3 regions of the Halomonas sp. WWR20 genome follow, and region 3 is predicted to be linked to each of the others. Evidence: predicted binding sites of a transcription regulator. Region 3 holds the regulator's gene; each other region holds the start of a gene.
What was found. The regulator sigma-54, encoded in region 3, starts transcription at its own class of promoters, with help from an activator protein. The targets are predictions, from matches to a motif close to TGGCACNNNNNTTGCTNT.
Positions count from the first base shown of each region.

Region 1 (10,223 bases), on a different contig from region 3:
TGGAAGAAGGCTGCGACTGCCATACTTGCCAGCATTTCTCGCGGGCCTATCTGCACCACCTCGACCGGTGTGGCGAAATGCTCGGCGCCATGCTCAACACTATCCACAATCTGCGCTATTACCAGCGTGTCATGGCTGGTTTGCGCGGCGCCATCGAAGCGGGTACATTGGCCCACTTCGTAGACCAATTCTACGCCCAGCGCGAACTTGCAGTCCCCGCGTTGGCAGATTGAATTTCCGGCCGGGCGCCCAAGACGCCCGGCCCTGCACCTTCCCAACCCTTCGGAGAGACACCTATGCTGGAATTCTTCATTTCCGCGGCACAAGCGCAGGAAGCCCCTGCCGCGGGTGGCGGTATCGCCCAGATTGTCATGCTGGTCGGCTTCGTGCTGATCTTCTATTTCCTGCTGTGGCGTCCGCAATCCAAGCGTGCCAAGGAACACAAGAAGTTGATCAACGGACTCTCCAAGGGCGATGAAATCGTCATTGGCGGTGGTCTACTGGGCCGCGTCACCAAGGTCGGCGAAGACTTCATCAGCATGGAGATCGCCGAAGGCACCGAAGTGAGTGTCCAGAAGAGCGCCGTGGCGGCCGTCCTTCCCAAGGGCACCCTGAAGTCCATCTGAGACTTCTTACCGCTGTCGGCCGGGAAGTCAGGGGACATCAACCTGTCGCGCCTGGCCGGCGGCGCTTTTCTGCGTCAGCAACAAGGACAGGGCTTCCATGCTCAACCGTTATCCCCTGTGGAAGTATCTGCTGATACTCGTCGTACTGGTGGTGGGCCTGCTCTATGCCCTGCCCAACCTTTACCCGGAAGACCCGGCCGTGCAGATCAGCGGCAGTGGCGGCACGGAACTCGACGAGCGTCAGCTAGAACGCGCCACCCAGGCACTGGAAAATGCTGGCATCGCCGTCAAGCGGGCCGAACTCGATGCTCGCAGTGCGCTGATCCGCCTGCAAGATGCCGATCAGCAACTCCCCGCACGCGACATCATCGACGAGACACTCGGCGATGACTATACCGTGGCGTTGAATCTTGCCGACTCGACACCCGCATGGCTCGAAAGCCTGTCGGCGACCCCCATGAAACTGGGCCTCGACCTGCGCGGCGGCGTACATTTCCTGCTCGAAGTCGATATGCAGGCGGCCGTCAAGCAACGCCTCGAAGTCAATGCCAGCGCCATTCGCGAGACCCTGCGTGACGAACGCATCCGCTATCGCGACACTCAGGTCGATGGCAACACCCTGACCATGGCCTTCGTCAACGAGGAAGACCGCAATCAGGCCCGTAGCCTGATCGCACAGAACTTTCCCGATTTCCAGTTCGACAATCTCGACACCGCTCGCGGGGCCGGCCTGGGCATGACCCTCTCGGAACAGGCCATCGCCGAGATTCAGGATTACGCGATCAACCAGAACCTGACCACGATCCGTAACCGCGTCAATGAGCTCGGCGTCTCCGAGCCGCTGGTTCAGCGCCAGGGGCCCAGCCGCATCGTCGTCGAGCTGCCGGGGGTACAGGATACCGCAGAGGCCAAGCGCATCGTTGGCGCCACCGCCAACCTGGAGTTCCGTCTCGAGGCCCGACCCGACACACCGGCCAGCGAAACCGAGAGCTTCAGCTTCCGCAATAACGAAGCACGCAGCGCCGAACTGATGCGCGACGTGATCATCACCGGCGACAGCGTCTCCAGTGCCAGCGTCAGCTTCGACGAGAGCGGCCGCCCTCAGGTCAACATCAACCTCGACGGCACCGGCGGCACCCTGATGAACCGCGCCACGCGCTCGAACATCGGTCGCAACATGGCGGTGCTGTTCATCGAGCACAAGACCCGCACCCGCACGGTGATGGAGGACGGCGAGCGCGTCGAACAGCGCATTCCCTACACCGAGCGCGGCCTGATTAGCCTGGCCACCATTCAGAGCGCCCTGGGCAACAGCTTCCGCATCACCGGGCTCGACTCGCCCACCGAAGCGCGCGAGCTCGCCCTGCTGCTGCGGTCCGGTTCTCTGGCGGCTCCCATCTACTTCGTGCAGGAGCGCACCATCGGCCCCAGCCTGGGTGCCAAGAACATCAAGCAAGGCGTCATGTCGGTCGAGGTCGGCCTGTTGTTGGTGGTGCTGTTCATGTTGATCCGCTACAAGACGTTCGGCCTGATCGCCAACGTCGCTCTGGGGGTCAACCTGATCCTGCTGATTGCGGCCATGTCGATGCTCGGCGCCACACTGACATTGCCGGGCATTGCCGGAATCGTACTCACGCTGGGCATGGCGGTGGACGCCAACGTGCTGATCTTCGAGCGCATCCGTGAGGAACTGCGCGCCAAGATGCCCGTGCAGCAGGCGATCCATGCCGGCTATGAGCGAGCCTTCACTTCGATCGTCGACGCCAATATTACCACCCTGCTGGTCGCCGTGATCCTGTTCTCGATCGGCACCGGGCCGGTCAAGGGCTTTGCCGTGACTCTGTCGCTGGGCATCCTGACGTCGATGTTCACTGGCATCATGGTGTCGCGCGCTATCGTCAACCTCTTCTTCGGCGGCAAGCCGGTGAAGAAACTCTGGATCTGAGGAGTCAGCGCGATGCGACAATTCGATTTCATGGGCAAGCGCCGTCTCGCCTTCATCGTGTCAATCATCCTGACGGTGATCGCGGTGGGCTCGCTGGCAGTGCAGAAACTCAACCTGGGCCTCGATTTCACCGGCGGCACGCTGGTCGAGGTGCGTTACCAAAGCGCACCTGCACTCGACACGGTACGCGGTCAGCTGCAGGACGCCGGTTTCGAGAACGTCTCGGTGCAGACCTTCGGTGCCGCCAACGAAGTGCTGGTACGACTGCAGCAGGAGTTCGACACCACCGTGGGCGAGCAGGTCATCGACACGCTGCGCACGGACGCCAACCCGGTGGAGCTGATTCGCGCCGAGTTCGTCGGTGCCCAGGTCGGCGATCAATTGCGTGACCAGAGCGGTCTCGGCATGTTGCTGGCGCTGGCGGTAGTGATGGTTTACGTGGCCTTTCGCTTCCAGTACAAGTTCGCGCTGGGCGCGCTGATCGCGCTGGGCCACGACGTGGTTCTCGTGTTGGGCGCCTTCTCGCTGTTCCGGCTCGACTTCGACCTGACCGTGCTGGCGGCGATCCTGGCGGTGATCGGCTATTCACTCAACGATACCATCATCGTCTACGACCGCATCCGCGAGAACATTCGCAAATCGCGTATCGATGACATGGCTCAGATCTTCAACGACGCCATCAACCAGACCCTGGCACGTACGCTAGCCACTTCGGGCACCACCCTGCTGGTGCTGCTGGCGCTGTTCTTCCTCGGTGGCGACATGATCCACAACTTCTCCATCGCCCTGATTCTCGGCGTGATTGCGGGGACGTTCTCGTCGGTCTACGTGGCAGCGGCACTACTGCTGGTGATCAAGCTCGACCGTCAGGACCTGATTCCGGCCAAGAAGGAGGATCCGGAAGAGGAATTGCCTTAGCGGGAACAACATCGCCGTTTAGTTTGCCGCCCCTGACGAGCATGATCAATAATCTCGCCAGTGGGCGGTGCTCTACTTGATCGACGCCCAGCGCGATCAGTGCCGCTCATGGCAACGCGAAAGCGACCGCGCTCGCTCCGAGCGTATGCATGCAGCATGCTTCACCTGAATACTCAACATCGAGACGAATGTAACGGCACACTCCCGACTCGAGGCTCACTGTCTCTTGCATCGGCCGTGATACGCAGACCGTGCTTGCGCAGTTTGCGTACCACGCTGGGCTGGCTGATACCTAGCCGCGCGGCCAACGCGTAAGTACTCGACAACTCGCGGCACAGCCCGGCGAGAATTCCGCGTTCGGTCGCGTCGAGTGCTTCCCGTAGCGTCTGGCTCTCGTCGAGCCCCGCCGTGGCATTAGCGGACGGGGTGCCCGCCGGCTCGAGCGACGTTCCGCCGCTGGATGCGCCGGGCGCGCCGATCACTTCACCGGGGCTGGCCAGCCAGGTGCGCTCCATCCAGTTTTCCAGCTCGCGCACATTGCCCGGCCAGTCGCGGCTCATCAGCTCGGGCCATACGCTGGGATGCAGCACCTTGGGCTGGCCATAACGCTGATTGAGCCGTTCGAGCTGCAGATCCACCAGCCCGGGAATGTCCTCGCGGCGCTCGCGCAATGGCGGCAGGGTCAACGGAATAACGTTGAGTCGATAGTAGAGATCGAGACGAAAATGGCCGCTCTCGACACGCGCCGCGAGATCCTGGTTGGAGGCCACTACCAAGCGGAAGTCGACCCGCCGCGAGCGGGTGTCGCCGAGCCGGGTAACCTCGCCATCCTGAATCACCTTGAGCAGCTTGCTCTGCATCGCCAGCGGCAGTTCGCCGATCTCGTCGAGAAATAGCGTGCCGCCATCGGCGCGCTCCAGGACACCGGCCTTGCCCTGGCGACCCGCACCGCTGAAGGCCCCGGGCTGGTAGCCGAACATCTCGGATTCGAACAGCGCCTCGGGGATCGCCGCACAATTGACGTCAATGAACGGCCCCTCGCGGCGCGCGCTCCAGCGATGCAACTGGCGGGCGAAGGCGGTCTTGCCGACGCCCGACTCGCCGAGCATCAGCACCGTAGCGTCGCTGGGCGCGACCCGCTTGATCAGCAGCGCCGCCTCGCGCATCACCCCGCTGCGCACTTCCAGGCTGTCGAGTTCGAGATCCTCGTCCAGCGGCGACATCCCGCCGCGCTTCAAATGTTCGCTGAAGCGCCGCTGCAGCAGTGCATATTCGTCCTGCAGCAATTGCAGATCGGTCAGATCCATCGAGCGCGAGACGATGCGCACCAGCACGCCGTCGAGAAACACCGGATGCGCCTCGGCGATCACGCGCCGGCCGGTGCCGGTATGCTGCATCACCTGCGCCGGCTGGCGCGTACGCATCACTTCCTGGGTCACCGAGGGTGACAGCACGCCGCGCTCGACCAACTGCTGGACGGTGCTCGCACATAGCGCTTCGCGGCCCATGCCATAAACCGCCGCACTGCCGGGGCTGACATCGCAAATCCGGCCATCGGCGTCGACGATGAAGAAGTGATCGTGGGCGGTCTCGATGATGGTCTTGAGTACCGCGCTATCGATTTCGCTCATGCGGTTGCCATATCTCTGCGATTCAATTTTGCATCGATGATACATAAACGAATCAACACCAACCATGATCGATTCATTAATGAATCAGAGCGAGGACTCAGCCTGTCAACCGTGCCGACGGCTGACTGGCACGGTTCCTGCACTGTCTATTGAGTGAGCAATAACAACGCCCGTTCTCAGGAGACAGCATGGACAAGCCGAACCTCAACCAGCCATTGGGTGGAAACGAAATGCCGCGCTTCGGCGGCCCCGCCACCATGATGCGCCTACCGACCCAGACCACCGCCGCCGGCCTGGACGCCGCCTTCATCGGCATTCCCATGGACATCGGTACCTCCAACCGCCCGGGCACCCGGCTCGGCCCGCGCCAGATCCGCGACGAATCACGCATGCTACGCCCCTACAACATGGCTACCCGCGCCGCGCCGTTCGACAGCCTGCAGGTGGCCGACATCGGCGACGTGCCGATCAACACCTTCAACCTGCCCAAGAACCTCGACATCATCAGCGGCTACTACGACGAGGTACTCGCCCAGGGTTGCGTGCCGCTGACGCTGGGCGGCGATCATACCCTGACTTGGCCGATCCTGCGCGCCATGGCCAACAAGCACGGCCCGGTGGGGCTGATTCATATCGACGCCCATGCCGACGTCAATGAGCACATGTTCGGCGAGGAAGTCGCTCATGGCTGCCCGTTCCGCCGCGCCCAGGAGGAGGGCCTGCTCGACAGCCAGCGGGTGGTGCAGATCGGCCTGCGCGGTACCGGCTACGCCGCCGACGATTTCGATTGGTGCCGCGACCAGGGCTTTCGCGTGGTGCCCGCCGAGCAGTGCTGGTACCAGTCGCTGGCACCGCTGATGGCCGAGGTGCGCGAGCAGATGGGTGACGGTCCGGTATACATCTCGTTCGACATCGATGGCCTTGACCCTTCGGTGGCGCCGGGCACGGGCACCGTCGAGATGGGCGGGCTTACCGCTCAGCAGGGGCTCGAGATCGTCCGCGGCGCCTGGGGCCTGAACGTGGTCGGTGGCGACCTGGTCGAGGTCTCGCCGCCCTACGACACCAGCGGCAACACCGCACTGATGGGCGCCACCCTGCTTTACGAAATGCTGTGCATCCTGCCGGGCGTCACGCGCCGCTAAATTGCTTCATCGACGCCGGTCGTGGCCGACCGGCGTGATTGACAACAATAATGGGTAAACCTCATGTCCTCGACTCTGAACAAGGCCGCCGGCCGTGACGATAACCACGACAGTAATGGCGAACGACTCAGTCGTCGCGCCCTGATCAAGTTCCTGATCCCCTCGCTGATCGGGATCGCCATGTTCCTGATCCCGTTCTCCACCGGCGACAGCATCAACATCGGCATGGGCCTGCTCGCCGATGGCCTCAAGGCGCTGCTCGGCGGCGCGCTGCCGGCGATCGCCGTGGTCGTGCTGTGTCTGTCGGTGATCCTGACCGCGCTGGTCAAGCTGACCCGGCCGGGCTGGGCCCGCGACGGCGCGGCCAACGAGCTGTTCGACGTCGCCCCGCTGTGGTTCGGCATGCGCATCCTGGGCGCCGTGTTCGCGCTGATGACCTACTTCCAGATCGGTCCGACCTTTGTCATCGCCGATTTCACCGGCGGCGTGATGCTCAATGATCTGGCACCGGTGCTGCTGACATTCTTCTTCTTCGCCGCCCTGCTGCTGCCGTTCCTGGTCGACTTCGGCTTCATGGAGTTCATCGGCAGCCTGGTGCGCAAGCCGTTCCGGTTGATCTTCGGCCTGCCCGGACGCAGCGCCATCGACGCCACCGCCTCGTGGATGGGCTCCGGCACGGTGGGCGTGCTGATCACCACCCAGCAGTACGAGCAGGGCTACTACAACCGGCGCGAGGCCTCGGTGATCGCCACTAACTTCTCGATCGTGTCGATCGCCTTCGCGCTGCTGGTGACCACTTTCATCGGCATCAATCATCTGTTCGTGGAGTTCTACCTGACCGTGGTGGTCGCCGGGCTGATCGCCGCCATCGTGGTGCCGCGCCTGCCGCCGCTGTCGCGTAAGCCGGATACTTACTACGAGCCGGTGGGCTGCCGACTCAAGGAAGAAAACACCCACCGGGTGGGCGTGCTGCGCTTCAGTCTCGGGCAGGCCGTGGCACGTGCCGAGACCGCCCCCGGCCCGCGCGCCCTGGCGCGCAGCGCGATGCTCAACGTCGCCGACATCTTCCTCGGCCTGCTGCCGCTGGTTATCGCGATCGGCACCGTGGCACTGATCTTCGCCGAGTTCACGCCGCTGTTCACCTGGCTCTCCTACCCGATGGTGCCGGTGCTCGAATGGCTGCGCATTCCCGAGGCCCAGGCCGCCGCTCCGGCGACCCTGGTGGGCTTCGCCGACATGTTTCTGCCGGCGGTGCTGGCCAAGGACATCGACAGCGAGCTGACGCGCTTCGTGATCGCCTGCTTGTCGCTGACCCAGCTGATCTACATGTCGGAAATCGGCGCACTGCTGCTGAAATCCAAGATCCCGCTCAAGCTCTGGGAGCTGGTAGCGATCTTCCTGCTGCGCACGGCGATCACCCTGCCGATCATCGCCTTCATCGCACACACCTTCGTCTTTTGAGGCTGCTCATGACCTGCGCCGAACTGCTGATCCGCCTGCTGCGCGAACGCTACGCCGTCGATACCGTGTTCGGCATCCCCGGCGTGCATACCGTCGAGTTGTATCGCGGCCTCGAAGGACAGGCGATCCGCCACGTCACCCCGCGCCACGAACAGGGCGCCGGGTTCATGGCCGACGGCTACGCCCGCGCCAGCGGCAAGCCTGGCATCTGCCTGATCATCACCGGCCCGGGGATGACCAACATCGCCACCGCCATGGGCCAGGCGCTGGCCGACTCGGTGCCGATGCTGGTGATCTCCAGCGTCAACCGCCGCGACACCCTGGGTCGCGGCCAGGGTCGGCTGCACGAACTGCCCAGCCAGCAGCAGACGCTGGCCGGGGTGGCGCGCTTCAGCCATACCCTGCTCGACCCTTACGCGCTGCCCGAAGTGCTGGCCCGCGCCTTCGCGGTGTTCTCCTCGGCGCGGCCCGGGCCGGTACACATCGAGATCCCCATCGACCTGTTCGCCGCGTCGGTCGCGCCACCCGCACAGTGGCCCGGCGCACGGCTGTATCGCCCCGCGCCCGATCCCGCCGGACTGGCCGAGGCCGCCGGCTGGCTGCGTACCGCCGAGCGCCCGCTGGTGCTGCTCGGCGGCGGCTGCGTCGACGCCGCCGAGGCCGCCCGGCAACTCGTCGAGCGCCTCGATGCGCCGTGCACCACCACCATCAACGCCAAGGGTCTGTTGGGCCGCGATCACCCCCTGGACCTGGGCGCCAACACCGCGCTGCCGGCGGTGCGCGAGCTCGCCCGCGAGGCGGACGTGATCCTCGCCGTGGGCACCGAGCTCGGCGAGACCGATTATGACGTGGTCTTCGACGACGGCTTCGAACTGACCGGGCGGCTGATCCGCATCGACATCGACGCCGAGCAGCTGGTGCGCAACCAGGCCACCGCGCTGGGTTTGGTCGGCGATGCCGGCCGGGCGCTGGAATTGCTGCTCGCGCACTTCCCTACACCGCTGGCGCGCAACGGCGCACAGCGCAACGGCGCCCGACGCGTACAGCAGGCCCACGAGGCACTGGCGCTGGAAAGCGATCCGGCCTTCGCGAGCTTCGTGCCGCTGTTCGCCACGCTGCGTGAGGCCCTGCCCGAGGCGCTGCTGGTCGGCGATTCCACCGCGCCGGTCTACGCCGCCAATCATTTGGTCTCGCAGCCCGCGCCGCGGCGCTTCTTCAACGCCTCGACCGGCTACGGCACGCTCGGCTACGGCCTGCCGGCAGCGCTCGGCGCGGCGCTGGCCAAACCCGAACTGCCGGTGGTCGCGCTGGTCGGCGACGGCGGCGTGATGTTCACGCTCTCCGAGCTGGCCACCGCGGTGGAGGAGCGCCTGCCGGTAGTCGTGCTGCTGTGGCACAACGCCGGCTACGAGGAGATCCGCCGCTACATGGATGCCCACGACGTCGCCCGCCTGGGGGTGGATCTGCAGGCGCCCGACTTCCAGCAGTTGGCCGGCGGTTTCGGTTGCGCGGCGACCCGCGTCGACAGCCCCGACGCACTGGCCGCGGCGCTGGCCAACCGGCCGAGCGACGGACCCTATTTGGTTGAGATCGATGCCTTCGCCTGGCAGGCAGCGCTGGGTCACTGAGTCTTTCTTTCACAAGCAAGACAATAATCACGAAATCATCAAGGGCATAACAACAATGGGACATTCTAAGACGACGACCTTCGGCCAGGATACGCTCGACGCAGTCAGCGGCGAGCGCAGCCTGGGCTTTCCCGGCACCTTCGCGCTATGGCTGGGTGCCAACGTGGTGGTCACCACCATCCTTACCGGCATGCTGCTGGTGCCGAGCCTGGATTTCCTGCATGCCATGACTCTGGTGCTGCTGGGATCGGCGATCGGTATCATTCCGCTGGTGTTGATCGGCGCCATGGGTCAGCAGACCGGGCTGACCACCATGGTGCTGGCGCGGGGCACCTTCGGTCGCGTCGGCGCCGGCTTCCCGGCCATCGTCAACCTGCTGGCGCTGATCGCCTGGAGCTGGATCCAGGCGCTGCTGGCCGGCATGAGCCTCGACTACGCGGTAGACAGCCTCACCGGCTATTCCAACGTGGCGATGTTCACGGTGCTCTGCGAAGGCTTGGTGGTGCTGATCGCGCTGCGCGGTCATCTGGGCATCGAGACCGCCGAGAAGTTGGCGGCGGTACTGATGTTGCTCCTTTCGGGCGTGGTGGTGTTCGCGCTGACATCCAATTACGACCTGCCGAGTATCGTCGAAATGGAAGCGCGCGGAGGGCTGGGGGCCGGCGTGGCCTTCGACATCATCATTGCTACCGCCTTTTCGTGGATTCCACTGGCTGCCGACTATAATCGCCATTGCAAGAGCCTGCGCGCCGCGGTCACCGGCACCTGGAGCGGCTATGTAGTCGCCACGCTGGTCGCCATGGGCCTGGGCGCCAGCGTCTCGGCGCTATCGGTGGCGATCGGCTTCCCGCAGACCTACGACCCCACCCAGC
Region 1 covers NZ_JBTRHR010000007.1:132,148-142,370, forward strand. Annotated here, with positions in the region: gene tgt (tRNA guanosine(34) transglycosylase Tgt) at 1-233, shown strand, start outside; gene yajC (preprotein translocase subunit YajC) at 297-626, shown strand; gene secD (protein translocase subunit SecD) at 724-2,571, shown strand; gene secF (protein translocase subunit SecF) at 2,584-3,489, shown strand; gene ACW4DH_RS14165 (sigma-54 interaction domain-containing protein) at 3,663-5,120, opposite strand; gene speB (agmatinase) at 5,309-6,262, shown strand; gene ACW4DH_RS14175 (YjiH family protein) at 6,326-7,723, shown strand; gene ACW4DH_RS14180 (5-guanidino-2-oxopentanoate decarboxylase) at 7,732-9,351, shown strand; gene ACW4DH_RS14185 (purine-cytosine permease family protein) at 9,407-10,223, shown strand, end outside.
Region 1: a site for sigma-54 is predicted at 5,247-5,264, ahead of speB (agmatinase). Genes of this name have one in related genera too.

Region 2 (10,223 bases), on a different contig from region 3:
CAGCGGATGTACCTGGGTCTTGCGCCCCAGACGGCGGAACGAACCGGCAAAGACAATCCGATCATGGTCCTTGTGGAAAGGGCTACGCCCGATTTCCCCGCGCGAGCCGCTCGGCTTGTCATTAAGCCGGGTGGGGTCCAGCAGGCGGTCCCAGGTCAGCATGGCCATCGCGATCTCCTCGAATTTGGCCACATCCTACCATCGCCTGCAGAAAAACTTCCTGTCGCCCATTGCCAAATGGCGGATCGTAACGGTTTTCAATCCATGTCGGCCAACGCCGGCAACAGTACCTTCAGCTTGCGGGTCAGGGTGTTACGCCCCCAGCCGAGCAGCTCGGCGGCTTCGCCCTTGCGCCCGCCGGTATGCTTGAGCGCGGTCTCGATAAGAATGCGCTCGAAGTCGGGCACCGCCTCCTCCAGCAGATGCGTATGCCCCGAAGCGAGGGCCCGGTCGGCCCATTCGCGAAACGCCGCCCGCCAATCGCCGCTGGCGGCCTCGGTGCCTTCGACATCGCGCAGCTCAGGAGGCAGATCGTCGACCAGCACCTCGCGCCCGGACGCCATCACCGTCAGCCAGCGACAGGTATTCTCCAGTTGCCGCACATTGCCCGGCCAGGGCAGCCGTGTCAGGTGCGTCTCGGCATCCTTGGTCAGCACCTTGGTTTCGACGGAAAGCTCCTTGGCCGCCTCGGCCAGGAAATGCTGAGCCAGACGCGGGATATCCTCGCGGCGTTCGGCCAGCTTGGGCAGATGGACGCGAATGACATTGAGTCGATGAAAGAGGTCCTCACGGAAGCGCCCATCCTCGACCAACCGTTCGAGGTTCTGGTGAGTGGCGGCAATGATACGCACATCGGCCTTCACCGAGACGTGGCCACCGACACGATAGAACTCACCGTCCGCCAGTACGCGCAGCAGACGCGTCTGGGTATCGGGCGGCATGTCACCGATCTCGTCGAGAAACAGCGTGCCGCCGTCGGCCTGCTCGAAACGTCCGCGCCGCTGAGCCGTGGCGCCGGTAAAGGCGCCCTTCTCGTGGCCGAACAGCTCGGATTCCATGAGATCCTTGGGAATCGCCGCCATGTTCAGCGCAATGAACGGATGGGCCTTGCGCGGGCTATGTTGATGCAGCGCCTGGGCCACACGCTCCTTGCCGGTTCCCGACTCGCCGTTGATCAGCACGGTGATATGCGACTGCGATAACCGGCCGATGGCGCGGAACACCTCCTGCATGGCCGGCGCTTCGCCAATGATCTCCGCCGACAGCCCTTCGGGCACCACGGCCGGCGCCCGGCGTTCGCGGGCATGGGCGATGGCGCGACGCACCAGGGCCAGGGCATCATCGACATCGAAGGGCTTGGGTAGATACTCGAAGGCGCCGCCCTGGTAGGAGGCGACCGCACTGTCGAGATCCGAATGCGCGGTCATGACGATGACCGGCAGGTCGGGGTGGGTTTCGCGTACCCGGGCCATCAGGTCGAGCCCGTCGAGGCCCGGCATGCGGATATCGGTCACCAGCACATCGGGAGGTTGACGCAGTACCTGCTCGAGCGCCGTGTCGGCGCGCTCGTAGCTTTTCACCTCGATATCGGGCTGCGCCAGGGCGCGCTCCAGCACCCAGCGAATCGCGCGGTCGTCATCGACAATTACGATACGGGCAATGTCAGACATGAGGCCTCCAGCGGATTATTGACCAGACTGCAGCGACCATCATTGATGGCACTCCAGCGGTATCAGCAAACGAAATTCGGTACACCCGGGCTGCGAGTCGCATTCGATCAGCCCCTGATGCTGATGCAGGATCGATTGGGCGATAGACAGGCCCAGGCCACTGCCTTCGGCACGTCCGGACACCATGGGATAGAACAGCGTCTCACGCAGCGAAGCGGGAATGCCCGGGCCGTTATCGACAATGGCCAACTCGCACACCAGCCGGTGGCGCTCGGCGCCCAGCGTGAATTGCCGTCGCGCCCGGGTGCGCAGAATCAGCTGCGGCTGGTCCGTGGCGTTCTCCTCCATGGCCTGGACCGCATTACGTGCAACATTCAGCACCGCCTGAATCAACTGGGCCTCGTCGCCCACCAGATCCGGCAGGCTGGGGTCGTAGTCGCGGATATACGTGACCCGATGGTGCTCGGCCTCCAGCAGCGCACGGACCCGTTCCAGCACACGGTGGATGTTGAGCGGCTCATGATGGACCAAGGCATTGGGACCCAGCATGCGATCGACCAGGTCACGCAGACGGTCGACCTCTTCGATGATGATGCGCGTAAACTCGGCAAGTTGCGGGTCCGGAAGATCACGCTCGAGCAGCTGTGCCGCGCCGCGTATCCCGCCGAGCGGGTTCTTCACCTCATGGGCCAGCCCACGCGACAGCACCTTGATGGTTTCCTGGCGGGCGATCAACGCCTCCTCGCGGGAAATACGCAGCAACCGGTCACGCGGCTCGATCTCGAGCAGCAGCTCGTCCTCGGAGAGCGGCGTGGCGTTGAAATCGACGGTGATCACTTCACCGGGCGGCACCAGCAACGACGCCTCGCGTTGAGTGAAAGGATGAAACTCCTTGAGGGCCTTGGACAACACCTCGGCCACCGCGCCCTCGACCCCGTCGAGACACTCCAACTGCTGTCCGGCCACCCGCGCGCAACTGGATGACAGCAGCGCCTCCGCCGCCGGATTCAGCCAGCGCACACGCAACTCACCGTCCAGTAGCACCACGGCGGTCGTAAGATGTTCCAGCAAGCGTTGATACATGGCCCGTTCCAATATGGTGCTCCTCCCTCGTCCCCTTGCACTGCAAGAAGCGCGCCAGTCCGTGCCCTCTCATGGCCGGGGAAGAAAATGCTCTCGATTTCCTGAATCGACTCCTTAAAACAGCGTCTCCCGGCTTCACCATGAGAAGCTATCAAGGCCCTTGTCAGGGCGAGCCGGTCAAGGCGCTTTGTCTTTATTCATCACCGGCATGGCATCATGCTGCACATAAAATATCATCGCCGCACTCATTTGGTGCATGACGCCTGCGCTATCGACAGACGCTGCCCGCAGGAGATGTCAGCCCTCGACCAGATGGCTGCGCATGAACCTCGAGGCACGCATTGCCGACAATTGACCAATCGCCGAAGGTCACGCTGCCGCCGGCATCGATAACACGATAGGCGGGGGCCGCCAGCACCTCGCCAGCCAACAGGGCGAGACAGCCGCAGCCGACAGCGCGTATCCGCCAGCGAAGCATGTGCCGATGGCCGGCAGCTTGCGGCGAGATAGGGTTTGCTTGGCCCCAAACAAACAGGCCCCGCCGATTGGCGGGGCCTGTGTCGTATCGTTTCGCGAGCATGACGCTCACAAAATGCCTATCAGCAGCTGTAGTACATGTCGAACTCGATCGGATGCGTCGTCATGCGCAGGCGCTCGACGTCCTCACCCTTGAGCTCGATGTAGGCATCGATCATGTCGTCGGTGAACACACCGCCTTCGGTAAGGAAGGCACGATCCGCGTTCAACGCTTCCAGCGCCTGGTCCAGGCTGCTGGCGACCGTCGGAACCTTCTTGCCCTCTTCCGGAGGCAGGTCATACAGGTTCTTGTCCATCGCATCGCCGGGATGAATCTTGTTCTTGATACCGTCGATTCCCGCCATCAGCAGTGCCGCGAACGACAGGTACGGGTTAGCGGCCGGGTCGGGGAAACGCGTTTCGACACGCTTGCCCTTGGGGCTGGCCGTGTACGGGATGCGAATCGAGGCACTGCGGTTACGCGCGGAATAGGCCAGCATGACCGGCGCCTCGAAGCCCGGTACCAGACGCTTGTAGGAGTTGGTCGCCGGGTTGGTGAACGCGTTCAGGGCGCGTGCGTGCTTGATGACACCGCCGATGTAGTACAGCGCGGTCTCGGACAGCCCAGCGTACTCATCGCCAGCGAACATGTTCACGCCATCCTTCCAGAAGGACTGGTGAACGTGCATGCCGGAACCATTGTCGCCGACCAGCGGCTTGGGCATGAAAGTCGCCGTCTTGCCGTAGGCGTGCGCCACGTTGTGGATGACGTACTTCATCTCCTGAACTTCGTCGGCCTTCTTGACCAGCGTGTTGAACTTCACACCAATCTCGTTCTGGCCGGCGTTGGCGACTTCGTGGTGATGCACTTCCACGGACTGGCCGATCGCTTCCAGGGTGTTGCACATCGCGCTGCGGATGTCGTGGAAGGAATCCACCGGCGGTACCGGGAAGTAGCCGCCCTTGACGCGCGGGCGGTGGCCCAGATTGCCGCCTTCGAGACGCGTCGCGTCGGTGGACCAGGCGCCCTCTTCGGAGGTGATCTTGTACATCGCGCCCTGGATGTCGGCCTTCCAGTGCACTTCGTCGAAGATGAAGAATTCGGGTTCCGGACCGAAGAATGCGGTATCGCCCAGCCCAGTGGAGTTCAGGTAGGCTTCGGCACGCTTGGCGATGGAACGCGGATCGCGCTCATAGCCTTGCATAGTGGCCGGCTCGATGATGTCGCAACGCAGCACCAGCGTGGAATCTTCGGTGAACGGATCGAGGAAACCGGTACCATCTTCCGGCATCAGGATCATGTCGGACTCGTTGATGCCCTTCCAGCCTTCAATGGAGGAGCCATCGAACATCTGACCATTTTCGAAAAACTCGTCATCCACCGCGTGGGCCGGAATCGTGACGTGCTGCTCCTTGCCCTTGGTGTCGGTAAAGCGCAGATCTATCCACTTGACGTCGTGTTCTTCGATAAGGGCGAGGGTCTTCTCAGCCATGTTGTCCTCCACTATGAGCACATAAGCTCGGATGTTGACTAGCGTGTCCAGCGTCGTTTGTAGCATGCCCCGCAGCTTCTGCCCATGGGGAGCACGAAATTGACGATTATAATGCAGAAGCTATGCCAACTTATTGAGCATGGCTACCGACTCACCCCTAACCGAATGATAGAAAAGCTAAAAGTCCTCCGCTCCTCTCGTCCCACCCGGCACCAGCATAACGCTTCCCCGCATCATTTTAGTGCTGCGGGTATTGGAATGCACCATAACAAAGCACTAAAACGCCCTTATGCACCTTAATGATGCATCGCTCAACCCCTGTACTGAATTGCCGCTCGCTGACCGTCACGTTTAATCGGTTAAGCCTTGCCAAGGCTAGAAAAACCACACACCGGCACGATTGCCACGTTCTGTGTCACGCGCTTACGATTTCCTTTCATTACGCGACGTTACCGCTACCCAATATGGCTCACCATGTACAGTTTCGTGATCGACTCACGCCAGACCTCGGACCATCTCGAGCGTTGCCTTGCCGCGCTCGTAAGGACGTTGGCGTGTCACGTCGAACCCACCCAACTGCTGGTGCTCGCCCGGGACGTGCAAGAGCTGCGAACAATTGCCCTGCGTTATGGTGCGCAGATGGCGATTGGCTATCCCCTGACACAGGGCGCCAGGCGTCATCGCGGCGTTCGCCTGACGCAAGGCAAGATCGTGGTGTTTCTGGACGACAGCTTCATCGCCACCGAAAAATGGTGGCTGGCGGTACATCAGGCCTTCATCCAGCAGCGCGCCGATGCCGTGATCCTGACGCAGCATGCGCATCTGCGCCTGTCGGGACTCAGCCGACGCTGGAGGCGATTTTTATATACACGGGCTACACGCCCCGGCCAGGGGAATCCCGAAGGGAATCTCGCGATACGACGCGAGTGCTTCGAGCGTCTCGGGGGCCATGACATGAACCTCGACGACACAGCCGACACCGACTTCGCCCTGCGCCTGGTCCAGTGTCGCGTACGGCTGGTGTTGATATCGGCGCATGGGATGCGGAACTGATGAAGTGCGCATGACGCGTCTCGCCTATCACGCCGGGTGAGCTTTTCTGCGCCAACATCCTGGCCAAAACAAGACCACGCAGTATGCTTTTGGTATGCGCCCCGATACGCCTCGACAGGATGTCGCGACAGGGACCGGGCCGCATGGATCGAGGTGACACACGACGTGATAAGCGCCAAGGAGGGGGACATGCCGCATCTGTTCCAAGCACCGGATCTCGTTCAGCGTCTGCGCGGCCATTGGCGCAGAAGTCTTGCCGAACCCTTATGGGGGCGCAGCGCCATTCTGGTGCTGCATCGCATACTGCCCGACGAAGACAGCGCGCGCCTGCCGCATAACGCCCCTTATTGCTTGGGGCCTGACAGCTTTCGCCAGTTGATCAAGAGCCTCGCCGAACATACCCATATCACCAGCCTGCGCCAGGCTCGTCGGCTGCATCGCGACCCGGTGCCACGTATCGCGCTGACCTTCGACGGTGGCTGGCGCGACAGCGCCGAAGTTGCCACCCCCATTCTCGATCATCTGGCGCTACCCGCCAGTATTTTCCTGCCCCCCGGCCAGCTCGGTCAGCCGTGCGGTTTTTGGTGGGCAGTGATCGGCGACGCCCTATGGCAGCAGCGCAGCCCTGCACGCGTGCGTGATGTGCTGGGCGACGCCGGCCTGCCCACTCCGCCGATGCCCCCCGCCTTGCCAGACAAGGCTTACAGCCGAGTCCTGCTGAGCTATCTGGAGATGCTGCGTCAGTCCCCGCCCCGAGTCCTGCTCGACGTCACCGCCGAATTGCATGCCCGGCTCGACCTGGCGCATGCCCTGGACGCCTTCAGCATTCGGCGTCTCGAATCCGGAGGGCTGATCCGCTTCGGTGCTCACGGCGTGCTCGGACAGCCTCTTGAAGCCCTGGAGGATGCCGCCATTCGCCAGCAGATCCGCAATTCCCGGCGTGAACTCGCGGCCGTATGCCGCGACCCTCTGGCCACTTTCGCCTATGGCGACAGCATTGCGTCGCCGCGCGTGCAGCGCATAGCCCAGGAATGTGGCGTGCGCGAAGCCCTGAGTAGCGGCATCGGCTGGATATCGCCCCAGGATGCCCCGTTGGCCCTGCCACGCATTCCTATCTCGCAGCCTATCGCCAACAGCCCCGGACGCCTGTATGATTGGCTGATCGGCCATTTATAGAGTGCTGTTGCGCGTCCTGATATCAGAAATCTGCATCGCAATCGAGTCATTCAACCGCCTTTGACATTTATTTTTTTGTGCCTGCGCCGGTGGCGGTTTAGTCCCCCATGCTTCCGCCGCACCCCGCTATCCTCTTGATATCGTAGTAATCATTGAATTTAGCGAAACCCGCCTCCTCGTCGGAACCGGCGCCAGGCCTGGGTGTGATTTCGCCAATCCGCGCCGCCAGTGGTGGAAGCTGTCATGGCCCGCCCCTATAATGCGCCCCAATTTTCCTAGCAGGATCCCGTCGTGATCGAGAAACTTCGCAACATCGCCATCATCGCCCACGTTGACCACGGTAAAACCACCCTGGTCGACAAACTCCTGAGCCAGTCCGGCACGCTGGACCGCAAGGCCGAGGGGCAGGAGCGCATCATGGACTCCAATGACCAGGAAAAGGAGCGTGGCATCACCATCCTGGCCAAGAACACGGCGATTCGCTGGCAGGCTCCCGACACCGATCAGGTCTATCACATCAACATCGTCGACACCCCAGGGCACGCCGACTTCGGCGGCGAGGTCGAGCGCGTCATGTCGATGGTCGATTCGGTACTGCTGCTGGTCGATGCCGTCGACGGCCCGATGCCGCAGACTCGCTTCGTGACCCAGAAGGCTTTCGCCCAGGGCCTCAAGCCGATCGTCGTGGTCAACAAGATCGACCGTCCCGGCGCGCGTCCCGACTGGGTCGTCGATCAGATCTTCGACCTGTTCGATAACCTCGGCGCCACCGACGAGCAGCTCGATTTTCCGATCATCTACTGCTCGGCGCTCAACGGCATCGCCGGCATGGACCCGGATGACATGGCCGACAACATGGACCCCATGTTCCAGTCCATCGTCGACATCGTCGAGCCGCCCAACGTCGAACTCGACGGTCCGTTCCAGATGCAGATCTCCGCGCTGGACTACAACAGCTACGTCGGCGTCATCGGCCTGGGCCGCATCAAGCGCGGCAGCGTCAAACCCAACCAGCAGGTCACGATCATCGACGTCGACGGCACCACCCGCAAGGGTAAGATCGGCCAGGTCATGACCCATATGGGCCTTGAGCGTGTGCAGACCGACCAGGCCGACGCCGGGGATATCATCTGTATCACCGGGATCGACGACCTGGGCATCTCCGACACCATCTGCGACCCGGCCGCTCCCGAAGCGCTGCCACCGCTGTCGGTCGACGAGCCCACCGTGTCGATGACCTTCCAGGTCAACGACTCGCCGTTCGCCGGCAAGGACGGCAAATACGTCACCAGCCGCAACATCAAGGATCGCCTCGAACAGGAGCTGATCCACAACGTGGCACTGCGTGTCGAGCAGGGCGAATCGCCCGAGAAGTTCAAGGTCTCCGGGCGTGGCGAGCTGCACCTGTCGGTGCTGATCGAGACCATGCGCCGTGAAGGCTTCGAGCTGGCCGTGGGCCGCCCCGAGGTCATCATCAAGGAGATCGACGGCGTCAAGCAGGAGCCTTACGAAGAGGTCATCATCGACGTCGAGGAGCAGCACCAGGGCGCGGTGATGGAAGAGCTCGGTTACCGCAAGGGCGAGCTGACCAACATGAACCCCGACGGCAAAGGCCGTGTGCGTCTGGACTTCATCATCCCCGCACGCGGACTGATCGGCTTCCGCGGTCAGTTCCTGACGCTGACCTCGGGTACCGGCATCCTCACCAGCCGCTTCGACCATTACGGCCCGCTCAAGCCGGATGCCGCCATCGAACGGCGTAACGGCGTACTGGTATCGATGGTTCCCGGCAAGGCGCTGGCCTACGCGCTGTATGCCCTGCAAGAGCGCGGCAAGCTGATCATCGATCACGGCACCGAAGTCTACGAAGGCATGCTGATAGGCATCAACAATCGCGCCAACGACATGGTGGTCAACCCGACCAAGGGCAAGAAGCTCGACAACATGCGCGCCTCGGGCAACGATGAGAACATCGTTCTTACGCCCCCGGTACGCTTCAGCCTCGAGCAGGCAATCGAGTTCCTCGACGATGACGAACTGGTGGAAATCACTCCCAGCTTTATCCGTCTGCGCAAGAAGCACCTGACCGAGAACGAGCGTAAGCGCGCCAGCAAGAACTGAGGCCAAGCTGCTCGTAGCACTACAAAGCCCGCCATTGGCGGGCTTTTTCGCTGTGTACCGTCCTGTTTCCCGTCACTGCGCTTAACGTCAGTCGAGACTATATTGCCTATAAAGGACCATGCGCGTCATCCTTCGACTCTGTCTCGATAGCGGAAAAATTCCCACCTCAATCAGGATAACAACCATCCCGCCTCGGCGCTTTTCTGCGTCAAACTGATAACGCAAGGATCAAATAAATTACATAAAAAAACTCGAAGCCCCAGCCCCCTTACGTAAGGGCGGATCAGAACGGATAAGGAGAACAAGGGAATGTCTGCATACAGAATCATGCTGACCTTCGGCTCACGTGCCGAAGCCATCAAAACCGCACCGCTGATCTGCGCGCTGCGCCAGCATCCGCAGATCGAGGCGCGCGTGTTCGCCGTCGGCCAACAGCAGCAGATGCTCGACCATGCCTTGGACCCGTTCGATCTCGAGACGGAGCATCATCTGACACTGGCCCGTCAGCCCCAGTCGCTTAATCAGCACACCGCAACGCTGCTACCGCGCCTCGACGAGGTACTCTCCGATGAAGCCCCGGACATGGTCATGGTGCATGGCGACTCGGCCAATTGCCTGGTCACGACCCTTGCAGCCTTTCATCGTCAGATTCCGGTCGCTCATCTGGAAGCCGGAACGCGGTCCACGCTCCCACCCCTGTCACGTTCGGAAGAGGCCAACCGGCGCTTGGCGAGAAGCCTAGCCAGCGTACATTTCGCTCCCAACGCCGCAGCCCGCGATGCCCTGATCGACGAAGGTATCCAAGCAGAGCGGATCGTGCTCACCGGCAATATCCTCAGCGACGCCCTGCAGTGGGCACGTCAGCGTCTGCGTAACAATCACTGGCAACCGCCGGAAACTTCCGCTCTGGCCGCGCGCCGCCCGGTCGGTGGCCCGCTGCTGCTGGTCAATACGCCGCGCTGCAGTTTCGATGAAGGCACCCTGCGCCTCTGCCAGACCCTGGCCCACCTGGCGGACCGTCACCCTGAACTGCGTATCGCCTACCCCGTGCCGCTGAATTCCGACGTGCGCGGCCCGATATTCCAGCACCTTGCCGGCCGCGCCAACGTAC
Region 2 covers NZ_JBTRHR010000002.1:575,050-585,272, reverse strand. Annotated here, with positions in the region: gene ACW4DH_RS06075 (deoxyguanosinetriphosphate triphosphohydrolase) at 1-168, opposite strand, end outside; gene ntrC (nitrogen regulation protein NR(I)) at 258-1,670, opposite strand; gene glnL (nitrogen regulation protein NR(II)) at 1,710-2,753, opposite strand; gene glnA (glutamate--ammonia ligase) at 3,353-4,762, opposite strand; gene ACW4DH_RS06055 (glycosyltransferase family protein) at 5,249-5,815, shown strand; gene ACW4DH_RS06050 (polysaccharide deacetylase family protein) at 6,005-6,991, shown strand; gene typA (translational GTPase TypA) at 7,283-9,112, shown strand; gene wecB (non-hydrolyzing UDP-N-acetylglucosamine 2-epimerase) at 9,422-10,223, shown strand, end outside.
Region 2: a site for sigma-54 is predicted at 2,793-2,810, ahead of glnL (nitrogen regulation protein NR(II)). Genes of this name have one in related genera too.

Region 3 (10,223 bases):
CGTATGACCAATACCTATATGTTGGCCGGTAAGCATGACCCCGAGGAGATCATCAAGAGCGTCAAGCGAGGCATTTACGCGGTCAGCTTCGGTGGCGGACAGGTCGATATCACCTCCGGCAAGTTCGTGTTCTCGGCCAGTGAGGCCTACCTGATCGAGGACGGCCGGATTACCGCCCCGGTGAAGGGCGCCACGTTGATCGGTAACGGCCCCGAGGCCATGGCCCGTGTCTCGATGATCGGCCACGACCTCGAACTGGATACCGGGATCGGAGTGTGCGGTAAGGAAGGGCAGGGCGTGCCGGTGGGGGTCGGCCAGCCAACGCTGAAACTTGACGAGCTGACGGTTGGCGGCACCAGCGCCTGAGGTGATGGATTCGTTCTGCGGACCGGCCTGGACTACAGGCCGGCGGTGTCGCGCAGAAGCCGGAACAGCTTGCGGGCGTTGGTCGGCGGCTTGTCGAGTTCGCGCTCGTGCTTGGCGTTGCGGATCAACTGGCGCAGCGCTTGACGATCGACACTCGGGTACTCGGCGATGAAAGCCTCGACGGTTTCGGCGTCTTCGGCAATCAGCCGGTCGCGCCACTTCTCGATTCGGTGGAACGCCAGGTCGCGGCGCGCACTTTCCTGGTCGAAGGCCTCGAATGCGTTACGGATGGCGTCCAGATCTTCGCCGCGCATGACTTTGCCGACGTATTGCATATGGCGCCGGCGGCCTTCATGGGAGCGAATCCGCGACGTTTCCTCCACGGCGGCGAGCATGTCGTCGGACAGCGGTAGACGGGCGCGCTCGGCGTCGGTCAGCGCGATAATCTTTTCGCCCAGTGCCTGCAGGGCGTGCATCTCATGCTTGCGCTGGGTCTTGCTCGGTCGGCCGTCCTGGTCGGCGGAGTGGTCGAATGCCATTTTACTACCAATATCGTTGGGGAGAGCGGGACAGTATACCAGCCCGCCCCCTTTCCCATCAGGGCAAGAATACAGGAGCACACCATGAGCCAGGCTTTCGATGCTTTCGAGCAGCAGTCGCGTCTGGAAGCGCGCGTCACGCAGGCCCTTGAGCTGGCCAAACAGCTAGGCGCCGATGCCTGCGAGGTTGGTGCTAGCGTCGACCAGGGCATCGGTGTCAGCGTGCGTCTGGGCGAAGTGGAAACCGTCGAGCTGTCGCGCGATCAGGGCATAGCGGTGACGGTTTACGTCGGCAAGCGCAAAGGCAGTGCGTCGTCGTCCGACGCCTCCGAGATGTCGATTCGCGCCGCGGTGGAAAAGGCGCTGGATATCGCCCGCTATACCGGCGAAGACCCGGCCTCGGGGCTGGCCGAGGCGGAATTGATGGCTCGGGAGTTACCGGATCTGCAGGTGCACTACCCCTGGTCTCTGACGACCGAGGACGCCATCGAGCGCGCCTTGGCGTGCGAGGCGGCGGGGCGCGAGATACCGGGCATCACCAACTCCGACGGTGCCAGCCTCTCCAGTGGCGAAGGGGTCCGGGTATATGGCAACAGTCACGGTTTTCTGGGTAGCCAGCGTGGTAGCCGCCATTCGCTGTCGTGCATGCTGATTGCGGGTGACGATAAAGGCATGCAACGTGACTACGAATACTCCAGCGAACGCGACCCGAACAAGTTGCGCAGTGCCGAAGAGATAGGGCGCAGCGCCGCGGAAAAGACGCTCAAGCGCCTAGGCGCATCGCGCCCGGCGACGGGGCGCTTGCCGGTACTGTTCGCGCCGGATCTGGCCAGTGGACTGATCGGGCATTTTCTGAGCGCTATTGCCGGCGGGGCGTTGTATCGTCAGGCATCTTTTTTGTGCGACCAGTTGGGGGAAAATGTCTTTCCCGAATGGTTCAGCCTGATGGAAAAGCCGCGTGAGCTTGGCGCGATGGCGAGTGCGGCCTTCGATAACGATGGCGTGGCCACGCGCGATAACGTGTACGTCGACGAGGGCCGGCTCGCCAGCTATATGCTCTCCGCCTATAGCGCGCGGCGGCTTGGCATGACCACGACCGGCAATGCCGGTGGCGCGCGTAACGTTCGCCTCGAGGCACCGCTGTCCTCGCATGAAGAGCTGTTGGCGCGCATGGATCGCGGGGTCCTGGTAACCGAACTGATGGGGCAGGGAGTCAACAGCGTCAGTGGCGACTATTCCCGCGGCGCGGCGGGATTCTGGGTCGAGAACGGCAAGATTCAGTATCCTGTGGAGGAATTTACCATTGCCGGAAATTTACGCGACATGTTCGCTAACCTGAGCGCCGTAGGCGAGGATATCGATACCCGGGGTAGTATCCACACCGGGAGCTGGCTGATCCGAGAAATGACGGTTGCGGGTGAGTGAGGACAAACCCCACGAAGCCTATTAACACGCCCTGCGATTGCAGGGCGTAGTTTTTTTAGAAGGAAAATGCTGCTGCGGAAGATGCCGCGGCGTCATAGATAGAACAGGGTAGCCAGACCCAGGAAGGCCATGAAGCCGATGACATCGGTGACGGTGGTCAGAATGACACTGCCCGAGAGCGCCGGGTCAATCCTGATTTTCTTGAGCAGTACCGGCAGGAGCGTGCCGACCAGCGCCGCGGTGAGCAGGTTGATGATCACTGCCGTGCCGATGATCCAGCCCAATGTCACATCTCGAAACCAGACGACGGCAATGACGGCGACGACAAGCGCCCACAGGATGCCATTGATCAGCCCGACGATGAGCTCACGGTTGAGCAGCCAGCGGACATTGCTGCCCGAGACGTGGCCCAGGGCAATGCCGCGAATCAGCACGGTCAGGGCCTGGGAGCCGGCGATTCCGCCCATGCTGGCGACGATTGGCATGAGCACGGCGAGTGCCGTCACCTGCTGGATAGTGGTTTCGAACAAGCCGATAACGGCCGAGGCCATGAAGGCGGTCGCTAGATTGATGCCCAGCCACACGGCGCGGCGACGGCTGGTGCGCAGCGCCGGGGCGAAGGTGTCTTCGTCCTCGTCGAGCCCCGCCATGCTCATGACCCGATGTTCGGCATTGCCACGAATGACATCGACGACATCGTCGATAGTGATACGCCCGAGCAGCCTGCCGTCGGTGCTGACGACCGGGGCGGAAATGAGATCGAGCTTCTCGAACAGGTTGGCGACGTCGGTTTCCGCCGTCGTCGCCTGGATGGCCACGGTATCGGTTTCCATGACTTCGCGTACCGACATCGAAGGATCCGACACCAGCAGGCGATTGATCGGCAGAGCGCCGATCAGTTCATCCCGGCGGGTCACGACCAGCAGCGTATCGGTGGAGTCGGGCAATCGTTCGTGACGGCGGATATAACGCAGCACCACATCCAGCGTAATGTCGGGACGGATCGTGATGGTGTCCGTGTTCATCAGCCCGCCGGCCGTGTCCTCGGGATAGGAGAGCACCGTTTCGATACGCTGGCGTTCCTGGGTCTCCATCGACTGGAGCACTTCGAGGATGACGGTGTTGGGCAGACGCTGCAGGATGTCGGCGAGATCGTCGATATCCAGCCCCTCGGTAGCGGAAAGCAATTGTTCCGCGTCCATGCGATTGAGGAATTCGGTCTGGATGTCTTCGTTGAGATACTGCAGCACTTCGCCCTGCAACTCGGGATCAATCAATTCCCAGAGCAGGTTGCGCTCGCGAGGCGGCGTCGATTCGAGAAGGTGGGCGACATCCACAGGAGCCAGGCCACGATTGAGCATGCGGCGCGCCTGGTCCAAGGCGCCACTCTCCAGCGCTTCATTGAGCCTGGCCAGGCGGGGCTGTAGCTTCTCGGGATCGGTGCTCATCGGCAGCGGTACCTTCTGTCGATTCTCGCGGGGCGCGCACGTTTATAACGGCACGTAGGTGAGGTCGATTCTACCATCGTCGAGACGCGAGATGAGCGAAAAGAAACATTGTTCGTAAAATACGCTTGCGGCCGCCAAGACGAGTGAGGTGGAGTGTAGCGTCTAGGCTCAGGCTCAGGCGTCTTCCTCGAAGCGGGACTCGAACAGGGTCGTCAGCGCTTCCAGCACGGCGTCGGCATCTTCACCTTCGGCGCTGACTTCCAATACGCTGCCGTAGGGGGCGGCCAACATCAGCAGTGACATGATATTGGCGGCGTCGGCGATACGCGAACCGTGGGCGACGTTGACCTTTGCCTGGTAGGGCTGACAGCACTGAACCAGTTTGGTGGCTGCGCGGGCGTGCAGGCCGCGTCGATTGATCAGGGTCATTTCACGTCGGGGCATGTTAGGGGGCCTGCAGTGCGCTCTGAACGCCCAGTTCACGGTGGCGTAGCCGGACGCCGGACATTTGCTGGGCGAAGTGCGTGGCTAAGCGTTCGACCAGGTAGACGGAGCGATGCTGACCGCCGGTGCAGCCCACCGCCACGGTCAAATAGCTGCGGTTGCTGGCCAGGTAGGCCGGCATCCAGCGTTCCAGCCAGTCGCGGATATCATCACCCATGGCGAGGACATCGGGATAGCCCTCCAGAAACCGGATGATTTCGACATCACGCCCATTGAAGGCCCGTAGCCGCGGGTCCCAGTAGGGGTTGGGCAGGCAGCGCACGTCAAACACCATGTCCGCATCGAGCGGCACGCCTTTCTTGTAGCCGAACGACTCGAACGTCAGTGTCAGGTTGCGTCCGGTGTGACGTGCGACCTGCTCGGCAATACGCCCGCGCAGGTCGTGCACCGAGAGACTGGAAGTGTCGATGACCAGATCCGCCATGAGGCGGATCGGCGTCAGGTAGTGCTGTTCGTGCTCGATGGCTTCCGCCAGGCTCATTTCGCTGCCGCGGGTCAACGGATGGCGGCGGCGGGTCGCCGAATAACGCTCCAGCAGAATCTTGGAATCGGCGGTCAGGTAGACGACCTGGCTGTCGATGCCGCGTTCACGAACCCCCTCGAGGAGTGCGGGAAAGCGTTCCAGCGACTCGGGAAGATTACGTGCATCGATGCTCACGGCAATATTGTTGCGCGTGGCGGGAGCCGTTTGCAGCTCATTGATCAAGGAGACCAGAAGGTTTGCAGGCAGGTTGTCGATCGCGTAATAGCCGAGATCTTCAAGTGCCTGCAGCGCTACGGATTTTCCTGAACCGGAACGGCCGCTGATGATGACTAGCTGCATGCGCGATCCTTAACTGCCGGGTTCGGGTTGCCGGATCGCATGGATCAGGATGTCATACAGTTCGCGCTGGCTCTGTGCCTTGCGCAGCCTCGTCCGGGTCGAGGCATCGTTCATGATTCCGGCAACCTGGGCCAATAGCGACAGATGCGTATCATCGGCCTGCTCGGGTACCAGCAGAACGAAGAGAAGATCCACGGGTTCGCCGTCGATGGCGTCGAAATCGATAGGCTGCTGCAGGCGCAGAAAACCGGCAATCGGGTTTTTGCAGTGCGGGTTGCGCGCATGGGGGATGGCGACACCGTTACCGATGCCGGTACTGCCCAGACGCTCTCGGCCGATCAGGCGGCTGAAGACTTCCTGACTGTCGAGGCTGGGCGTGTTCTGAGCGATAAAGGTGCTGAAGAATTCCAGCACCCTTTTTTTGCTTCCCCCGGTCACATCGAACAGCGTGCGCTCGGGGGGCAGGATGTTTTCCAATGTCATGGTAGGGAGCTAGCGGGCGTCGGTGCCTTGGGCACGGGCCTGAGCTTTTTCCTTGTGTTTGACCAATTGGCGATCGAGCTTGTCGGCCAGGGCGTCGATGGCGGCGTACATGTCATTGTCCTGCGCGTCGGCATGCAGATCTGCACCGGCTACATGGAGCGTGCAAGCGGCTTGCTGGCGTTCCTTTTCAACGGAAAGCATCACATGAGCGAGAGTGATGTTGTCATAGTGACGTTCCATTCGGGCGAGCTTTTCGTTCATATAGTTACGCAGGGCGTCACTCACTTCAACATGATGGCCGGTGATATTGACTTGCATGGCACGCTCCTTTTCCAACGGGTGCGATTTGATTGTAATCCTTTTTATGCTGCTGCATACCCCTGCGCTCGGGTTGAGCCACGTCAGGCGAGACGCTTGCGTTCGCTGGAAGGGGGGATGCCCATCGCTTCGCGGTACTTGGCGATTGTACGACGTGCAACCTGGATGCCATCCTCCGCCAGCAAGTCGACGAGTTTGCTATCGGAGAGGGGCTTGCGTGGCGGCTCGTCCCCGATCAGCTTTTTCAGACGCGCGCGAATCGCGGTGCTGGAATGGGCGTCGCCTTCTCCTCCCACGCCGCCCACATGACTGGAAAAGAAATATTTGAGCTCGAAGACGCCGCGTGGGGTATGGATGAATTTCTGCGTGGTCACCCGGGAAATCGTCGATTCGTGCATGTCCACCGTCTGGGCGATATCGGCGAGCACCAGCGGTTTCATGGCCTCTTCGCCGAGGGTCAGGAAGTCGAACTGGCGGGTCATGATCTCGCGTCCCACCTTGAGCAGGGTGTCGTTGCGACTGGACAGGCTCTTGAGCAGCCAGCGGGCTTCCTGGAGATGCTGCTTCATGAAAGTATTGTCGTCGCTTTTGTCGGCGCGTTTGATCAGGGCGGCATAATCGGGCTGGATGCGCACCCTGGGCAGCGCTTCGGGGTTGAGCTCGATGCGCCAGCCCTCCCGGCTATGACGGGCCACCAGGTCGGGGATGACATAGGCGCTGCCACTATCGTCAAAGCCCTGTCCCGGACGCGGGTCCAGCGTGCGGATCATGGCGATGACCGCGTCGAGTTCGTCATCCTCCAGGCGTAGCCGTCGCTTGAGCTGCTTGCGGTCATTGCTGGCCAGCACGTCGAGGAACTGTCGCACCAGGCGCTTGGCCTGGGGCAGCAATGGCGTGTTCTCGGGCAGGTTGCCAAGCTGCAGCAACAGGCATTCACGAAGATCCCGGGCGCAGATGCCGGTAGGGTCGAACTGTTGTATGTGCATCAGCACATGCTCGACATCGCTGAGTCTGAGGCCGCTGAGCCCTTGATCCCGCAAGCCTTCCGTCAACTCGTCCAAGGGCGCGTTGAGATAGCCATCGTTGCCCACGGCATCGATCAGGCTCTCGGCAATCAGTCGATCCCGGTCCGAAAAGTCGGTCATCGCCAGTTGCCAGTTCAGGTGATCCCGCAGGCTCATGCTGGTGGCGTTACGTTCGAAGTCCGGCCCGTCCTCGCTGCTGCCCGAAGATCCGCTTGCAGGAGCTACGTCCTGATAGGTGTCCGACCATTCGCTGTCCAGGGCAAGCTCCTCGGGAATGTCGCTTGCCCAGTCGTCTTCCGGAGTTTCGAGGGTTTCCTGTTCGCCAAACGCCTCGTCGAGCTCCAGCATGGGGTTGGATTCCAGGGCCTGCTGAATTTCCTGGCGCAGGTCCAATGTCGAAAGCTGAAGGAGCTGAATCGCCTGCTGGAGCTGAGGGGTCATGGTCAGCTGAGTGCCGACACGAAGCTGCAGCGTAGGTTTCATGGCCATGGTGATGAAGGGTCACTTGCCGCTAATGAATAACCTACGTTATCTGCGCGGAGCATGACTTGCAAGTGGGTAAGCAACAATCATGCCATGATCGTCGGAGTTGTTGCATGTCGTTGACCGCTAGCGTATAGGCGTCAAGCTGGCGACGCTTGGAGAGCGCATTAGAGCCGGAATTCGTGACCCAGGTAGACATCGCGTACGCGCTGATTGGCAAGGATCGCCTCGGTGCGGCCTTCGGCAATAATGCGCCCATCGCCTACGATGTAGGCGTTATCGCAAATATCCAGCGTTTCGCGAACGTTATGATCGGTAATCAACACGCCGATATCGCGATCCCTCAACTGGCGAATGATGCTCTTGATCTCGCCCACCGAAATGGGGTCGACGCCGGCAAAGGGTTCATCGAGCAGGATGAATGCCGGCTCGGTGGCAAGCGCCCGGGCAATCTCCACCCGTCGCCGCTCGCCTCCTGACAGGCTCATGCCTAGGTTGTTGCGAATATGACCGATATGAAACTCCTCGAGCAGCTCTTCGAGGCGTGCCTTGCGGTCGCTTTTGCCGAGATCGGAGCGGGTCTCGAGGATGGCCATGATATTGTCCGCCACCGACAGCTTGCGGAAAATCGAGGCTTCCTGGGGCAGGTAGCCGATACCGGCCCGGGCGCGCTTATGCATGGCGGCTCGCGAGAGGTCCTGGTCATCGATACGCACGTCGCCGGCATCGGCGCGGACCAGGCCGACAATCATATAGAAGGAGGTGGTCTTGCCGGCGCCGTTGGGACCCAGCAAGCCGACAATACTGCCTTGGCGGATGGTCAGGCTGATGTCGTGGACCACCCGGCGGCCCTTGTAGCTCTTGGCCAGATTGGCGGCGCTCAGGGTCTTCATGAGAGGTTCCTTGTCAGAGGCTCGTGAGGCTGCCATGCCGATAGGGGGCGACAGGCAGCGTCGGACTATTGCTGCTGAGGCGTAAGCGTCATGCGTACGCGTTGACGGTCGGTTCCCTGGGCATCAGAGCGGGCCTCAACCTGACGCTGGTCGAGAAAGTATTCCACGTAGGCGCCGTTGAAGGTGTCGCCGCCCTGGTGGAGTTCGGCCTGGTTGACGAGTTCCACCCGACGCTCGCCGGCATGATAGATAATGGTCTTGCCCCAGCCCTTGACGACAGGCTCCTGAGGCGCCGGCTGCTGTTCGAGATAAGCGCGATCGGCGCTATCGGTGGCGGTGACCTGGGTGACTTCGCCGCTATCGTTGCGCTGGATCTCGACGCGTTCGGCGCGCAGCTTCATGCTGCCCTGTTGCATATCGACATTACCGCTGTAGACGGCCGTACCTTGAATGTCGTTGAGTTCCAGGCGGTCCGCGGCGATCTCGATGGGCGCGCTGGCATCTCCCTCGAGAGCAAAAGCGGGGGCCGAGATGAAGCCCAGCAGGGCAAACGTCAAGACGGCGATGAAAGTTCGAATCATGAGGGATCCTCGGCAAGCGGTGGATGATGACCGCGCACGTTGCCTGTCAGGCGCATGCGCTCTTCATTGATCCAGGCATCGAAGCGTTCGCCGCTCACGCGCTGGTCGTGCTGATGTAGCGTGGCTTCGCTATCGCTCCAGGCATGCGCCTCGACGCTGTCGTAGTGCAGGGTCTGCGTGTCGAGCCGCCAGCCCTCTTCGGGTTGCTGCAGGCGAGCCTGGCCTTCGAGGGTGAGATGTCGGCCATCAGGGCCGAGTCGTCCATGTTCGCCGCTGGCGACCCAGACACGTGACTGGGCGTCGAGCAGGCGCGCTTGGGGACTGACGGTGCGGATCACGTCGTCGATGGGGGTATGCACGAGCCGGGGAGTCTCGAGGCGCTGATAAGGCTGGCCCTGGTTATCGAAGCGCGTCAGCGTGACCCCTTCGAGAAAGTAGTCGGGCTCACCGGCTTCGTCGCTGGGGACCGGCCCTGGGCGCATGGCGTCGCGCTGTTCGAACACGGCGAGCACGGCGCCGAGCGCGACCAGTATCAAGGCCAGCCACACGCGGGAACGCAGGCGGGGGGAGAACCGCATCTTCACGATCAGCCTCGAAGCTGGCCGTGGAGGTAGGTATCGAGCACCGAGGCCCAATGACCCTGCGCTTCGAGCAGCAGGTCGCAAATCTCGCGGACCGCGCCATGGCCGCCATGCCGTTCGGTGACCCAGGCGGCGTTCTGGCGAACGTACTGCGGCGCATTGGGCACACTGATACCCAGGCCGACACGGCAGATGGCGGCGAGGTCGGGAAGGTCGTCACCGCAATAGGCGATCTGGGGCATTTCCAGGCCCAGCGTGTGGCGTAGCTCCGTCAGGGCGGCAAGCTTGTCGGAACGACTCTGCACGACATGCTCGATACCCAGTTCATCGGCGCGACGGCTCACCATGGAGGATTCGCGGCCGGTAATCAGAGCGACATGCATACCGCTCTGGCGCAGCAGCTTGAGGCCTTGGCCATCGAGGATGTTGAATGCCTTGAGCTCCTGCCCGTCGGCTTGGAAATACAGGGTGCCATCCGTCATGACGCCGTCCACATCCAGTACCAGTAGGCGGATCTGGCGGGCTTTGTCGAGTAAGCGGGTGTCCTGAGCCATGAATTCCTTCTCCTTAGATGACGCCGTGGGTCAGCAGGTCGTGCATATGCAGGGCGCCGACGGGGCGCTCCTGATCATCGACGACCGCCAGGGCAGTGATTCGGTGATCTTCCATTATACGCACCGCTTCGGCGGCCAGTAGTTCGGGGCGGATGGTTCTGCCGCCACGCGTCATGACCTCGTCCACCCTCAGGGTGCGC
Region 3 covers NZ_JBTRHR010000001.1:410,370-420,592, reverse strand. Annotated here, with positions in the region: gene tldD (metalloprotease TldD) at 1-366, shown strand, start outside; gene yjgA (ribosome biogenesis factor YjgA) at 399-905, opposite strand; gene pmbA (metalloprotease PmbA) at 990-2,330, shown strand; gene mgtE (magnesium transporter) at 2,423-3,778, opposite strand; gene ACW4DH_RS01965 (HPr family phosphocarrier protein) at 3,953-4,222, opposite strand; gene rapZ (RNase adapter RapZ) at 4,224-5,105, opposite strand; gene ptsN (PTS IIA-like nitrogen regulatory protein PtsN) at 5,115-5,588, opposite strand; gene hpf (ribosome hibernation-promoting factor, HPF/YfiA family) at 5,598-5,906, opposite strand; gene ACW4DH_RS01945 (RNA polymerase factor sigma-54) at 5,990-7,420, opposite strand; gene lptB (LPS export ABC transporter ATP-binding protein) at 7,582-8,307, opposite strand; gene lptA (lipopolysaccharide transport periplasmic protein LptA) at 8,373-8,888, opposite strand; gene lptC (LPS export ABC transporter periplasmic protein LptC) at 8,885-9,466, opposite strand; gene ACW4DH_RS01925 (KdsC family phosphatase) at 9,475-10,023, opposite strand; gene ACW4DH_RS01920 (KpsF/GutQ family sugar-phosphate isomerase) at 10,037-10,223, opposite strand, start outside.